Regions from separate parts of the Rhizobium sullae genome, predicted to be linked through region 1. Evidence: predicted binding sites of a transcription regulator. Region 1 holds the regulator's gene; the other holds the start of a gene.
What was found. Region 1 encodes PhoB, which activates phosphate uptake and scavenging genes when phosphate is short. Its sites were predicted from a motif close to TGTCATNNANCTGTCAT; they were not measured.
Positions count from the first base shown of each region.

Region 2: phnC (phosphonate ABC transporter ATP-binding protein) is a predicted target of PhoB. The motif match lies at 2,159-2,175, and genes of this name have one in related genera.

Region 1 covers NZ_CP104143.1:145,911-153,248, reverse strand. Annotated here, with positions in the region: gene N2599_RS00750 (Hsp33 family molecular chaperone) at 1-648, opposite strand, end outside; gene argF (ornithine carbamoyltransferase) at 742-1,659, opposite strand; gene N2599_RS00740 (aspartate aminotransferase family protein) at 1,700-2,899, opposite strand; gene N2599_RS00735 (GcrA family cell cycle regulator) at 3,320-3,853, shown strand; gene phoB (phosphate regulon transcriptional regulator PhoB) at 3,924-4,607, opposite strand; gene phoU (phosphate signaling complex protein PhoU) at 4,642-5,355, opposite strand; gene pstB (phosphate ABC transporter ATP-binding protein PstB) at 5,390-6,205, opposite strand; gene pstA (phosphate ABC transporter permease PstA) at 6,221-7,338, opposite strand, start outside.
Region 2 covers NZ_CP104143.1:3,876,847-3,884,184, forward strand. Annotated here, with positions in the region: gene phnE (phosphonate ABC transporter, permease protein PhnE) at 1-168, opposite strand, end outside; gene phnD (phosphonate ABC transporter substrate-binding protein) at 259-1,167, opposite strand; gene phnC (phosphonate ABC transporter ATP-binding protein) at 1,258-2,103, opposite strand; gene N2599_RS19155 (DapH/DapD/GlmU-related protein) at 2,219-2,836, opposite strand; gene phnL (phosphonate C-P lyase system protein PhnL) at 2,833-3,543, opposite strand; gene phnK (phosphonate C-P lyase system protein PhnK) at 3,556-4,332, opposite strand; gene N2599_RS19170 (alpha-D-ribose 1-methylphosphonate 5-phosphate C-P-lyase PhnJ) at 4,329-5,207, opposite strand; gene N2599_RS19175 (hypothetical protein) at 5,204-5,410, opposite strand; gene N2599_RS19180 (carbon-phosphorus lyase complex subunit) at 5,407-6,513, opposite strand; gene phnH (phosphonate C-P lyase system protein PhnH) at 6,517-7,125, opposite strand; gene phnG (phosphonate C-P lyase system protein PhnG) at 7,125-7,338, opposite strand, start outside.

The sequences.
Region 1 (7,338 bases):
GTGGAGGTCGGGCTGACGCATACGCTCCGGCGCTTCCGGCAAGAATTGGGCAATGAGCCCGCCCGCCCGCCAGCGGTGGCGCGGCTGGCCCGCCTGGTCGCGATCGAACAGTTCGGCAGCCGCTAGGCGGACGCGCGTCGGGATTTGCTCCGACTGCCGGAAATAGGTGCCGGCGATATCTTCGAGCGAGGTGCCGTCAAGCGCCACGATGCCCTGATAGGGCTGGCTGAACTTGCCCTGGTCGATCGTGAAAGCCAGCACGCCCTTGCCGAGAAGCTGTTCCGGCTCGGTTTCGCCGGCAGCGACCGCCTTGTCGAGCAAGGCCTGATCGAAGCGTGCATAGGCGCGCACATTCTGCGGCGTCGAGAAATCGGCAACGAGAAGATCGACAGGGCCGTCGCCTTTTGTCTGCACCGTAAATTTGCCTTCGAACTTGAGGGACGTCCCGAGAAGTACCGTCAGCACGATAACTTCAGCAAGCAGCCGGGCGACGGGTGCAGGATAATGATGGCGCGCGAGGATCGCATCCAGCATAGGCCCGAGTTGGACGGCGCGGCCACGCACATCGAGGCCTTCTACCTGAAATGGGACTACGTGATCATCGCCAGCGAAATCGAACTCGCCGAGAGCACTTGCAATTTCTGCCATGGTCTTACTCCTAGTAGTCCAGGCGGCAGACCAGAGGTCTTTTCGCCCGTGCCGCCACGAGGCCATCAGGCCAGACGTGGCGCCCAGTATGGTTCAGATCGCGCCCAGGCACCATGCAAGAATCGACTTTTGCGCATGAAGACGGTTCTCCGCCTCATCGAAGACCACGGATTGCGGGCCATCGATCACATCATCCGTCACTTCCTCGCCGCGATGGGCGGGCAGGCAATGCATGAACAATGCATCCTTGCCGGCCTTCGCCATCAAAGCCGAATTGACCTGATAGGGCTGGAAGACGTTGTGACCGCGGGCCCGATGTTCCTGATTCATGGAGACCCAGGTATCGGTTACCACACAATCGGCGCCTTCGACCGCACGGTCGGCGTCATGGCCAAGCATGATTTCGGCGCCCTCATTGCGGGCCCAGTTGAGATAGTGATCCTTGGGCTCGGAACCAAGAGGCACAGCCATATTCATGCGATAGCCAAAACGGGCCGCACCTTCGACCAGCGAGTGCAGTACGTTGTTGCCATCGCCGGTCCAGGCAATCGTCTTGCCCCTGATCGGACCGCGATGCTCCTCGAAGGTCATGATATCTGCCATGATCTGGCAGGGATGCGTGTCGTCCGTCAGCGCGTTGATGACCGGCACCGTCGCATGTTCGGCGAGCTCCAGCATGCGGTGGTGCTCCGTCGTGCGGACCATGATCGCATCGACATAGCGCGAGAGCACCTTGGCCGTATCGCCGATCGTCTCGGCGCGGCCAAGCTGCATCTCCGTGCCGGAGAGGAAAAGCGTTTCGCCACCGAGTTGACGCATGCCGACATCGAAGGAAACGCGTGTGCGCGTAGAGGGTTTCTCGAAGATCATCGCCAGCATCTTACCCGCGAGCGGCTTATCGCCTTTGCCCGCCTTGAAGGCCTGCTTGCGGACGATCGCATCATCCATGATGGCTCTGAGATCGGATGCAGTTACCGCCGAGAGATCGAGAAAGTGTTTGGGGGAAGCCATGTCGTTCTTACCTGTATGCGCCTTGAGGGGCGTTATCCGTTCAAGCCGTCTTCCTGGTTTTTGCCGCGCGAATGCTTTCGGCAGCGCGCTCGACGCGGGCAAGGCCCTCGCGGGCTTCCTCCGCCGTGACGACTAGAGGCGGAAGGAGACGGATGACATTATCGCCCGCCGGAATGCCTAGAAGATGAGCAGCACGAATGGCCTGCAACAGTTCGGAAGACGGGACGGCAGCCTTGATGCCGAGCATCAGGCCTTCGCCGCGCACATCTTCGATGATATCCGGATAGCGATCCTTCAGCGAGGCAAGGCCCTGGCGGAAGACGAGTGCCACATCGCGGACATGCTGCAGAAAGCCGTCGGCGAGGATGACGTCGAGCACCGCGCTGCCGACCGCCATGGCAAGCGGATTGCCGCCATAGGTGGAGCCATGCGTGCCGGCCTTCATGCCGGAGGCGGCATCCGCGGTCGCCAGGCAGGCGCCGAGCGGGAAGCCGCCGCCGATACCCTTCGCTACCGCCATGATATCCGGCGTGACACCCGACCATTCGTGAGCAAAGAGTTTGCCGGTACGGCCAACGCCAGTCTGGACCTCATCGAGGATCAGCAGCAGACCCTTCTCATCGCAGATCTGGCGGAGCGCCTTCATGAACTCATTCGTCGCCGGACGGACCCCGCCCTCGCCCTGCACCGGCTCTACGAGGATGCCGGCGGTCGCATCGGTGATCGCTGCGCGGACCGCCTCGATATCGCCGAAGGGAACCTGATCGAAGCCCGGCGCCTTCGGGCCGAAGCCCTCGAGATACTTCTCCTGGCCGCCGGCGGCGATTGTCGCCAGCGTGCGGCCATGAAAGGCGCCTTCGAAGGTGATGATGTGGAAGCGCTCGGGATGACCGTTGGAATACTGATAGCGGCGCGCGGTCTTGATCGCGCATTCCAGCGCCTCGGCGCCGGAATTGGTGAAGAACACCTTGTCGGCGAAGGTGACGTCGGTCAGCCGCTTGGCAAGCGCTTCCTGGCCGGGAATTTCATAGATATTCGACAGGTGCCAAACCTTGTCGGCCTGCGCCTTCAGGGCTTCGACGACATGCGGATTGCCGTGGCCGACGGAAGTCACTGCAACGCCTGCGCCAAAATCCAGATATCGTTCGCCGCCTTCAGTGATCAGCCAAACGCCCTCACCTCGCTCGAACCGCAAAGGGGCGCGAGAATAGGTGTCATATAGCGGCGCGGCTTGAGCCATGGCGCGATCTCCTGTCATCGTTAGGGCAACCAGACTCCGGCTAAAAACCGGGTCCGAAAAATTAAAAATGCCGCCTTTCGGCGGCGAGTGCCACTATTGACGTTTCGCACCGCGATGTCAACAAAACTGCGGGCTTCGTGCGCCATGGGACCACCTCCCCGAACGAGGTCATTTATCAACAGCTAATGTTGCAGAAATGACTCGCTCGGGAAGCAAGTTGGGGAAAACTTGAAATTCGATTCATCCGGATTCCCGCGACTCTTGTCACGGAGTCAGCCTCACACTAGGTTAAAACTCAATTACTAGACTGCATGCGGCGGAACTAGTCACCACAATTGGTCAGGCGTTTCCTGCTTCGGATGTATCCGGAGCAAGGGTGGGGGATTCTGCCTTCACAACGCTAAACGGCGGAGACAGGGCATGAACTGGACAGACGAGCGAGTCGAAAAACTCAAGAAGCTTTGGTCCGAAGGACTGAGCGCGAGCCAGATCGCTGCGCAGCTCGGCGGAGTGAGCAGGAACGCGGTGATCGGCAAGGTCCACAGGCTTAGCCTTCCGGGCCGCGCCAAGGCCGGTGGCACCGCGGCGGCCGCACGAGCGCCGAAGCGCAATACCTCGGCTCCGCGCGCACCGAACTATGCATCGCGGATCGCGACCCGCACCGTCACGCGCCAGCAGGGCGCAACGATGCTCAAGGAAGAGATCGAAATCGATCTCATGGAGGAGGTAAGCTATCGTCCGGCCGCAAACGTGGTTGTGCCGATCTCCCGCCGCCTCGGACTGACGGAACTTACGGAACGCACCTGCAAGTGGCCGGTCGGCGATCCGCTGAAGGATGATTTCCACTTCTGCGGTTGCGACAGCCCGGACTCTTCACCCTACTGCAGCTATCATGCGCGCCTTGCCTATCAGCCGGTCAACGAGCGCCGCAGGACAGCAGCCCGCGCAAACTGAGCCGGATAAATGACAAACGGAAACGGGCCTCGCAGGCCCGTTTTTTTATGCCCGGCAATGGAAGCGGCAATCAGGATTCCATGGAATATCCGGCACCGCGGACGGTGCGGATGACATCCTGCATGTTGGAGAAGTTCAGCGCCTTGCGCAGCCGGCCGACATGGACGTCGACGGTGCGCTCGTCGACATAAATGTCGTGGCCCCAGACACCGTCCAGAAGCTGCGAACGCGAGAAAACGCGGCCGGGCGACGACATCAGGAATTCCAGGAGGCGGAATTCGGTGGGGCCGAGGCGAACTTCGCGGCTTTTGCGGTGAACACGATGCGTTTCGCGGTCGAGTTCGATGTCGCCGCATTTCAGCACCGTCGAGAGCACCTCAGGCTTGGCGCGGCGCAGCATCGCCCTGACGCGGGCAACGAGCTCCGGCGTCGAAAACGGCTTGACGACATAGTCGTCGGCGCCGGTCGAAAGGCCGCGCACACGCTCGCTTTCCTCGCCGCGCGCCGTCAGCATGATGATCGGCAGGCGCTCGGTCTCCGGACGCATGCGCAGGCGGCGGCAAAGCTCTATGCCCGATACGCCCGGCAGCATCCAATCGAGGATCAAAAGGTCCGGCGTGCGCTCCTGAAGCCGGATTTCGGCCTCGTCGCCACGCAGGATGGTATCGACCTCGAAACCTTCGGCCTCAAGGTTATAGCGAAGAAGCACACTCAGTGCCTCTTCGTCTTCAACGACTGCAACTCTCGGGATCATTCGCTTCTGTCTCCTGAGGGCGGGTTCAGAATTGTCATTCCGTCACCGCGCCGACGGTGTTGGCAGTATCGTCCTTCGGACGTTCGCCTTCCGGCTGGGCGCCGGTCGCCATGTAATAGATCGTTTCGGCAATGTTGGTGGCATGGTCGCCGATGCGCTCGATGTTCTTGGCGCAGAAGAGAAGATGCGTGCAGCTGGTGATGTTGCGCGGATCTTCCATCATGTAGGTCAGAAGCTCGCGAAACAGCGAAGTGTACATCGCGTCGATTTCCTCGTCGCGCTCGCGGATCGACTTCGCCCTGTCGGCGGCACGGGTCGTATAGACGTCGAGCACTTCCTTGAGCTGGACGAGGGCGAGCTCGGAAAGATGCTCGAGGCCGCGGGCGAGCTTACGCGGAACGCCGGTGCTTTGTACCGCGATGACGCGCTTGGCCGTGTTCTTGCCGAGATCGCCGACGCGCTCAAGGTCGGCTGCGATACGGATCGAGCCCATGATCTCGCGAAGATCGGAGGCCATCGGCTGGCGGCGGGCAATGGTGACGACCGCCTTGTCGCCGATCTCGCGTTCGGCATGATCGAGGATCACGTCGTCGGAGATGACCTTCTGGGCCAGAGCCGTATCGCCGTTGACCAGCGCGCGGACAGCGTCGGACACCATCTGCTCGGCAAGCCCACCCATTTCCGAGATGCGGCGGGTCAGGAACTTCAAATCGTCGTCATAGGCAGAAAAGATATGGGTCGATGCCATGGGAATTGTCCTTGAATAGCCTGAACGCCGCAACTCAGCCGAAGCGGCCCATGATGTAATCCTGGGTGCGGGGGTCGTCCGGGTTGGTGAACATCTTGTCGGTGTCGTTCTCCTCGACGAGATTGCCGAGGTGGAACATAGCGGTCCGCTGCGAAACGCGGGCCGCCTGCTGCATCGAGTGCGTCACGATGACGATGGTGAAGTTCTCGCGCAGCTCATGGATCAGCTCTTCGACCTTGGCAGTCGCAATCGGATCGAGCGCCGAGCACGGTTCGTCCATCAGGATGACTTCCGGGCTCACGGCAACGGCACGCGCGATGCACAGACGCTGCTGCTGGCCGCCGGACAGGCCGGTGCCGGATTCATGCAGGCGATCCTTGACTTCGTTCCAAAGGCCGGCGCGCTGCAGCGACTGCTCGACGATCTGGTCCAAGTCCGCCTTCGACTTTGCCAGGCCATGGATACGTGGCCCGTAGCTGACGTTCTCGTAGATCGTCTTCGGGAACGGGTTCGGTTTCTGGAAGACCATGCCGACGCGGGCGCGGAGCTCCACGACGTCGATATCCGGATCGTAGATATCCTCGCCATCAAGCGTGATCTTGCCTGTCACGCGGCAGTTGTCGATCGTATCGTTCATGCGGTTGAGGCTGCGCAGGAAGGTAGACTTGCCGCAGCCGGAGGGGCCGATGAGCGCGGTAACCGTGTTCTCGCGGATGTTTAGCTTCACGTCGAAAAGCGCACGCTTATCGCCGTAGTAGACCGACACGTCCTGGCCGATCATCTTGTACGGGATCGTATTCATTTTCTGGTCCAGAGCCTTCTCAACTGCTGCTTCAGTCAACATGTTCATGACTATGTACTCCGTTTACCAGCGACGCTCAAAGCGCCGGCGCAAGAGGATGGCTCCGAGGTTCATGACGATCAGGAACAGGAGCAGGACGATAATGGCGCCAGACGTGCGCTCGACGAATGCGCGTTCGGCTTCGTTGGCCCACATGTAGACCTGTACCGGCAGCGCCGTGGACGGGTCGAGCGGGGTGCTCGGCGCGCTGGCGACGAAGGCGACCATGCCGATCAGGAGAAGCGGTGCGGTTTCTCCGAGCGCGTGTGCCAAACCGATGATGGTGCCGGTCAGAATACCGGGCATCGCAAGCGGCAGGACGTGGTGGAACACCATCTGCATCTTCGAGGCGCCGAGGCCGAGCGCCGCCGCGCGGATCGACGGCGGGACAGCGCGCAGTGCTGCGCGGGTGGCGATGATGATCGTCGGCAGCGTCATAAGCGTCAGCACCAAACCGCCGACCAGTGGGGCCGAGCGTGGCAGGCCGGCGAAGTTGATGAAAACAGAAAGACCGAGCAGACCGTAGACGATCGAGGGAACGGCAGCGAGGTTGTTGATGTTCACCTCAATCAGGTCCGTCACCTTGTTCTTGGTCGCGAATTCCTCAAGGTAGATCGAGGTGCCAACGCCGATCGGCAGCGACAGAACGAGAACGATCAGCATCAGGTAGAGCGAGCCGACAAGAGCGACGCCGAGGCCGGCGGCTTCAGGACGGCTGGAGTTGCCATGGGTGAAAAGTCCGGTGTTGAACTCCTTGAAAAGCGCTCCGTTCGCCTTCAGCTCGTTCATCCAGCCGAGCTGCTTGTCGTTCACCTTACGGTTCTTCTCATCGACGGCAAGGTCGATCTGGCCCTTGTTGGCGCTGTCGACATTGGCGTCGGCCAAAACGGTCACATTGACGGTCTTGCCGATGATCGACGGGTCGGCGACAACCATGTCACGCAACTGGATCGGCGCGCTCTTGGAGAGCATCGCCGTCGCCCCACGGACATCCGGGCGGCTGGAGGCGTTGATGTTCAACTCCTTGACAAGCGCATCACGCAGCAGCGCGCCGTAATTGGCTGCAATCAGCACCGACGGATCGGTGGCCCGCTTGTTATCCGGGTCGATGGTCTTTTCAGTAAATTCGACCGGAAGCGAGA
Region 2 (7,338 bases), 410 kb from region 1:
CCCCGAGTTGGTCTCGTTGGCGAACCAGAGGGACCCGCTCAGAGCGAGGATCAGGATTGCGAGGCTGAAAACGGTATAAAGCCGGCGGCGAGCTGCGAGCTCCTGCCAATGGCGTTCGACAAGCGCCCCTGTCTCGCTCAGAAACGGCTGCAGTGTGGTGGACGTCATCCCGTTATCCCCTTCCGCACACGAGGTGGACTCAACATGAAAGCGCCGCCGGCGGCATCCCGTCGGCGGCGCTGTCGTAATTGTGGGCGATCAGCCGCCGATCGTGGCCTTGCGGGCGTCGATGATCGGCTTGTAGAAGTCCGCATTGACTTCAGCGAAGCCCTTGAAGTCACCGCCCTGAATAGCCGAGAAGCATGCAGCGTCGCTCGTCGGCAGGTCCATCATGAACTTCTTGAACTTGGCTTTCATATCGTCGTTCATGGAAGTGCGGACAACGACCGGGCCGTTCGGGATCAGCGGAGACTTCCAGAGTTCGACCAGATCGTCCATGTTGAGGACCCCCTTGTCGACCATCTTGCGAAGATTGCCGGAGGTGTAGCCGTCCTTGAAATCGCCGATGCCGGAGCCGAAGGTCGTACCGGCATCCAAGGTGCCCTTCAGCACTTCGAGAACGAGGTTCTCATGGCCGCCGCCGAAGCCCGTCGAAGCCACGAGTTCCTTGACGGGCTTGCCGCCGAGGGCTTCCGGCAGGGTGACCGTGGGGATGAGGTAGCCGGAAGTGGAGTCCGGATCGGCGAAGCCGAGCTTCTTGCCCTTGATGTCGGTGACCTTCGTCATGCCCGAATCCTTGCGGGCAACCATGATCGAGTAGTAGCCCATGGAGCCGTCGGTCTGAACCGTGGTCAGGATCGGCTCCACAGCCTTCGAGTTTGCAAGGTAGATCTTGGCATAGCCGGATGCGCCGAGTTCGGCATAGTCAAGTGTGCCGCCGAGCAAGCCCTGGATGACGCCGTCATAATCGGCGGCCGGGAACAGTGAAACCTTTTCCACGCCGAGAACGGATGGCAGCTTGTCGACCATGCACTGGTAGTTGCGCAGGCGGTCAGCTTCGTTTTCGCCGCCGAGAATACCGACGCGGAACTCCTTGAGGTCTTCGGCGGCGGCAGCGCCGGCAAGCGCCAGAAGCGCTGTCGCGGCAAAGAGTGCTTTCTTCAACATGGGTCTCTCCTGATTAACCGGTTCCCCGGTGGTCTTGCTGTTACGAAGAAGTGTGCCCTTGAGGCAGGCAATCGATCACGGCCGTCTCCCTCAGAGGCCTGCCAGGGCAACCGGTTGCAGGCCGGCGGATGCTTGAACCGCGGCTGGCGCGGGAATTTTGATCGAGGTGGACGTCATGGTCTCGTCGATGCCGGCGCCATCCTTGTCGGTGCCGTAGATTTCCTTGACCGCAGCCGCTGTCAGCTCTGAAGGCTTGCCGTCGAAAACGACGCGGCCAGCGGCCATGCCGACGATGCGCTCGCAATAATTGCGTGCCGTATCGAGCGTATGCAGGTTGGTGATGACGGTGATGCCCTCGCGCTCGTTGATGTCGCGCAGCGCATCCATGACGATCTTGGCGTTCAGCGGATCGAGCGAGGCGATCGGCTCGTCGGCGAGCACCATCTTCGGGTTCTGCATCAGGGCGCGCGCGATCGCCACCCGCTGCTGCTGGCCGCCGGAAAGCGTGCCGGCGGTCTGCAGCGCCGTCTGCTCGATGCCGAGGCGTTCCAGGGCCGCAATCGCATGAATGCGCTCGTCGCGGCTAAAGATGTTGAGGAGGCTCAGCATGGTCGGGCGGTGATTGAGGCGGCCGAGCATGACATTGGTCAGAACGTCGAGGCGCGGGACGAGATTGAACTGCTGAAAGATCATCGCGCAATCGCGCTGCCAGTTGCGCAAGGCCTCGCCGCGAAGGGCGGAGACTTCGACGCCGCCGAAACGAATGGATCCGGAAGTCGGCTCCTGCAGCCGGTTGATCATGCGAAGCAGCGTGGATTTCCCCGCGCCCGAGCGCCCGATGATGCCGACCATCTGGCCCTGCGGCATGTCGAGCGTGACGGAATCCACGGCCAGCTTTGCACCAAAACGGCGGGTGACATCCTTCAGTTCGAACATCATGCTCTACCTCGCATTCTAAGGGCCTGCGTCAGGAGTGCATTAGTCGGGCTCGATGAAACTCCAATGTCAGTTTTGTGTAAGTGCTGTGACAATCGGCCTTATGAACAGGCCTTTAGCTATTATGCCGGCTAAGGAAATCTTCCGCCGAAAGCGCCCGGAAATCCTCGAGTGCTGAACGCAGCTTCGAATGCTCCCAATCCCACCACGCAAGTCTGTCCATCCGCTCGCCGATTTCCCTGGAGAAACGCTCGCGGATAAGCTTTGCGGGAACGCCGCCGACGATCGTGTAGGGCGCGACGTCCTTTGAGACGACGGCACCTGCGCCGATCACCGCGCCGTTGCCGACGGTGACGCCGGGCAAGATGGTTGCCCCATGGCCGATCCATACGTCATGGCCGATGACGACGCGGTCGGAGCGTCGCCATTCGAAGAAATCCGTCTCCATATTCGCATCCGGCCAATAGTCTGCGGCGCGATAGGTGAAGTGATGCAACGTCGCGCGCCATGTCGGATGGTTGGTCGCGTTGATACGGACGGCGGCGGCAATATTTACGAACTTGCCGATGGTCGCGCACCAGATAGAGCCATCCTGCATGATGTAGGAATAATCACCGAATTCGACTTCGCTGATCCGGCAGCGTTCGGATATCTCCGTATAACGGCCAAGCGTGGCATCGCTGACGAAGGCGGTCTCATGAATATAGGGCATGTCGCCCAGCTTCCGGCTCATGCTGCAAGCGCCTTTCGCGGCGAAAACTGCTGGACGTCGAGGATGCGGTCGGCTACCGCCTCTCTTACTTCCTCATCATGGAATATGCCGAGAAGGGCTACGCCCGCCTCTTTCTTCTCTGCGATCATGCCGACGACGACGGCGCGATTTTTTGCGTCGAGAGAAGCGGTTGGCTCATCGAGCAGCAGGACCGTATGGTCGGTGATGAAACCGCGAGCGATGTTGACACGCTGCTGCTCGCCACCCGAGAAAGTCGCAGGCGGCAGCCGCCATAGCGCTTGGGGAAGGTTCAGCTTTTCAAGCAGGGCCGCCGCTTTTTCGCGTGCGGTGGCAGCGGTCTCTCCGCGGGCAAGCAGCGGTTCGGCAACGACATCGATGGCGGCAACACGCGGAACGGTGCGAAGGAACTGACTGACATAGCCGAGAGTATGGCGGCGGACATCGATGACAGTGCGCGGGTCCGCAGCGGCGAGATCGACGACACGGCCCATGTGGCTGACGAGGATCTGTCCGGTATCTACGGCATAGTTGCCATAAATCATCTTGAGCAGGGAACTCTTGCCGATGCCCGAAGGACCACCGAGAACGACGCATTCGCCGGCGGCAACGGAGAAGGCGACGTCAGAGACGACCGGAAGTTTGATGTTATCGCGCAAATGCATGGTGAAGCACTTCGAAACTTCGGAAACGACGAGGGGCGTTGCCATGGTTGTTGCCTTTCAGACCTGCAGGATCGATGAGACGAGCAATTGTGTGTAGGGCTCGCGCGGGTCGTCGAGCACCCGGTCTGTGAGGCCATGTTCGATAACATAGCCGTCCTTCATCACCATCATACGATGCGAGAGCAGGCGCGCGACGGCGAGATCGTGGGTGACGATGATGGCCGAGAGGCCGAGATCGTTGACGAGACCGCGAACCAGATCGAGGAGGCGCGCCTGAACCGAGACGTCGAGACCGCCGGTTGGCTCATCCATGAAGACGAGCCGCGGGCTGGTGACGAGATTGCGGGCAATCTGCAGACGTTGGCGCATGCCGCCCGAGAAAGCGCGAGGCTGATCATCGATGCGGCCGGCGTCGATTTCAACACGCTCCAGCCAGTCGATGGCGGTGGAGCGGATTTTGCCATAGTGCCGGTCGCCGATCGCCATCAGCCGTTCGCCGACATTGGCGCCGGCCGACACCGTCATGCGCAAGCCGTCGGCCGGATTCTGGTGCACGAATCCCCAATCAGTGCGCATCAGGAAGCGGCGCTCCGCCTCGTTCATGCGGTAGAGATCGCGATAGCTTCCATCGCGCATGTGATATTCGACGCTACCGGTCGTCGGCATCAAGCGCGTCGAGATACAGTTAAGTAGCGTCGTCTTTCCGGAACCGGACTCGCCGACGACGGCCAGCACCTCGCCCGGCCAGAGCTCGAAGGAGACATTGCGGCAGCCGACACGATTTCCGTAGAATTTCGAAACGTCGTTGACTTTGAGAAGAGGTGTGTCGCTCATTCCGCAGCCTCCTTCGGCGCAAGCATCTCGCCGGCATGTCCCTGCTCGCGGCGGTCTTCGCAATGGTCGGTATCGGAGCAGACGAACATGCGTCCGCCCTTGTCGTCGAGAATTACCTCGTCGAGATAGACCTCCTCTGCGCCACAAAGTGCGCAGGGTTTGCCGAAGCGCTGAATCTCGAACGGATAGTCTTCGAAATCGAGGCTGACGACCTCGGTATAGGGCGGAACCGCGTAGATGCGTTTCTCGCGGCCAGCGCCGAAGAGCTGTAGCGCGTCGGACATATGCATTTTCGGATTGTCGAATTTCGGCGTCGGCGACGGGTCCATGACGTAGCGCCCGGCGACCTTCACCGGATAGGCGTAGGTCTTGGAGATGCGGCCGTTGTGCGCGATGTCCTCGTAAAGCTTCACATGCATCAGGCCGTATTCTTCCAGCGCATGCATCTTGCGCGTTTCGGTTTCGCGCGGCTCGAGGAAGCGGAGTGGCTCCGGGATCGGAACCTGGTAGACGAGCACCTGGTTGGCTCCGAGCTTTTCTTCCGGAATGCGATGACGCGTTTGGATGACCGTTGCATCTTTGGTGTGGGTGGTCACCGCGACGTTTGCAACCCTCTGGAAGAAAGCACGGATGGAAACTGCATTCGTGGTGTCGTCGGCACCCTGGTCGATGACCTTCAGTACATCGTCCGGCCCGATGATCGAGGCCGTTACCTGCACCCCGCCCGTGCCCCAGCCGTAGGGCATGGGCATTTCGCGGGAGGCGAAAGGCACCTGGTACCCGGGAATCGCGATCGCCTTCAGGATCGCGCGGCGAATCATCCGCTTCGTCTGCTCGTCGAGATACGCGAAGTTGTAGGTGGCTAGCTCCGTCATTTGCGGTTACCTTCAAGCAAAAGCGAGGGAACGGCTTGGAATTCGACGCTGAAATGCTCTCGACTGCCGTGCTCTTGGCAGCCATTGCGTTTGCGTTTCTCCACCGTCAGATCTTCGGTTCCGGAAAGGACAGCAGCTTCGACTTGGACGACGGCGATAGCGGGGGTGGCGGCGACTGAAAGCCTTTTGGCGGCGCGCATCATTCTGCCGCCTCCTGCAAGTCCCTGCCGCCGTTTCGAGCAGTCTCGAAGTCGCGGCGCATGCGCCGGACAAGGTCCAGTTCGGCCTGGAAATCCACGTAATGCGGCAATTTCAGATGCTCGACGAAGCCAGTGGCCTGGACATTGTCGGAATGAGAAATGACAAATTCCTCGTCCTGTGCCGGTGCTGTGATGTCTTCCCCGAACTCCTCGGCGCGCAGTGCCCGATCGACCAGCGACATCGACATCGCTTTCCGTTCGCTCTGGCCGAAGACGAGGCCGTAACCGCGCGTGAACTGCGGCGGCGCTTTGGCTGAGCCCTTGAACTGGTTGACCATCTGGCATTCCGTCAACTGGATTGTCCCGAGCGATACGGCAAAACCGAGTTCCGGAACGTCTAATTCCACCTCGACGTCACCGATACGGATTTCCCCCGTGAAGGGATGGTTGCGGCCATAGCCTCGCTGCGTGGAATAGCCGAGCGCCAGAAGGAAGCCCTCGTCCCCGCGCGCAAGCGCCTGCAGGCGAAGGTCGCGGCTCATCGGAAATTCCATCGGTTCGCGGGTAAGGTCGCCGATCTCGTGATCCTCCGGCATATCGCCGTCGGCCTCAATCAGTCCCTCCTGGCCAAGGATTTCCGACACGCGCATGACGCGGCCGGTTTCGGCAGGACGTTGCGCTGGCTCTTCAACGGCCTCGTCGGAAAGCAACGCAGGATCGAGCAGTCGGTGCGTGTAGTCGAAGGTGGGACCGAGAAGCTGGCCGCCAGGCAGATCCTTGTAGGTGGCGGAAACGCGGCGCTCGATCTTCATCGCCGCGGTATCGAGCGGTTTCGAGTATCCGAAGCGTGGCAGCGTCGTGCGATAGGCACGCAGCAGGAAGATCGCCTCGATCATGTCGCCACGCGACTGGCGGACGGCAAGTGCGGCGAGCGTGCGGTCGTAGAGCGAGGCCTCGGCCATGATGCGGTCGACTGCAAGGGCAAGCTGCGCGACGATCTGGTTTATACCGATCGCAGGGAGCGAACGGTCGCCGCGGCGGCGATCGGCAAGCAGGCGGTGGGCATTCTCAATGGCGGCCTCGCCTCCTTTGACGGCAACATACATGGCTCACATCTCCGTTGCGATGATCTTGGTGGTTCGCGGCAGGCAGAGGAAACGGCTGCCTGCTGTCAGCACGAGGTCGATGCCGCGTGGAAAGAGGGCGCGGTTTTCCGCCCAGAGCCGCAGGAAGGTCTCCGGCAGGCCGACGGGCCCAATCTCGGTCACGCTCTGAATGCCGGGGCCCGTTAGCGCCAGCCGGCGGCCGCCTTCGAGTCCTGCAAGTTCGATGATCAACGTTGTCGAGCGATCGGGATATTCCTGCGTACCTAAGGCAAAGAGTCCTAACGAGGAAAGCGTCACGCCGTGCTCAATAAAGGCAAAGCGGGCTTCAGCCCTTTCCGGAACCACGGGCGCGCTGGTGTGAAAGCCGAGCCAATCGGGCATTGCTGATTTCGCGAGCCCGGAAGACAGCCAGACCGGCGTATCGTGGTCGCATAGCGTCAGCGCAATCGCGGCTGCGGCAGTACCAAGCGGCGCAGGTGGCGCGACTTCGGGTGCAATGGTCTGGATTGTTCCGGGCCGCGCCATACTATCCATCATAGTCTTGAAGACGCTTTGGGACTGGAAGACGGGTTCGGTAAAGCCACCGGTCAGGGCTTCGATCTTGAGGCTCATCAGTCGTCTCCGCGCACCATTGTGAAGAAATCAACCCGCGTCGCCGCCGTTTCGTCTGCCTTGCGGCGATCGGTCTCAGCAATTCGCGCCGCGATCGGCAAAAGCAGTCTCTCCTCGATGAAGCCCTTCGTCGCGTCGTTCTGCCAAAGCGCGTCGAAAATCGCGGCAAGCCTTACCTTTTCGCGGTCTGTGCCGAGCGCCTGCGCATGACCA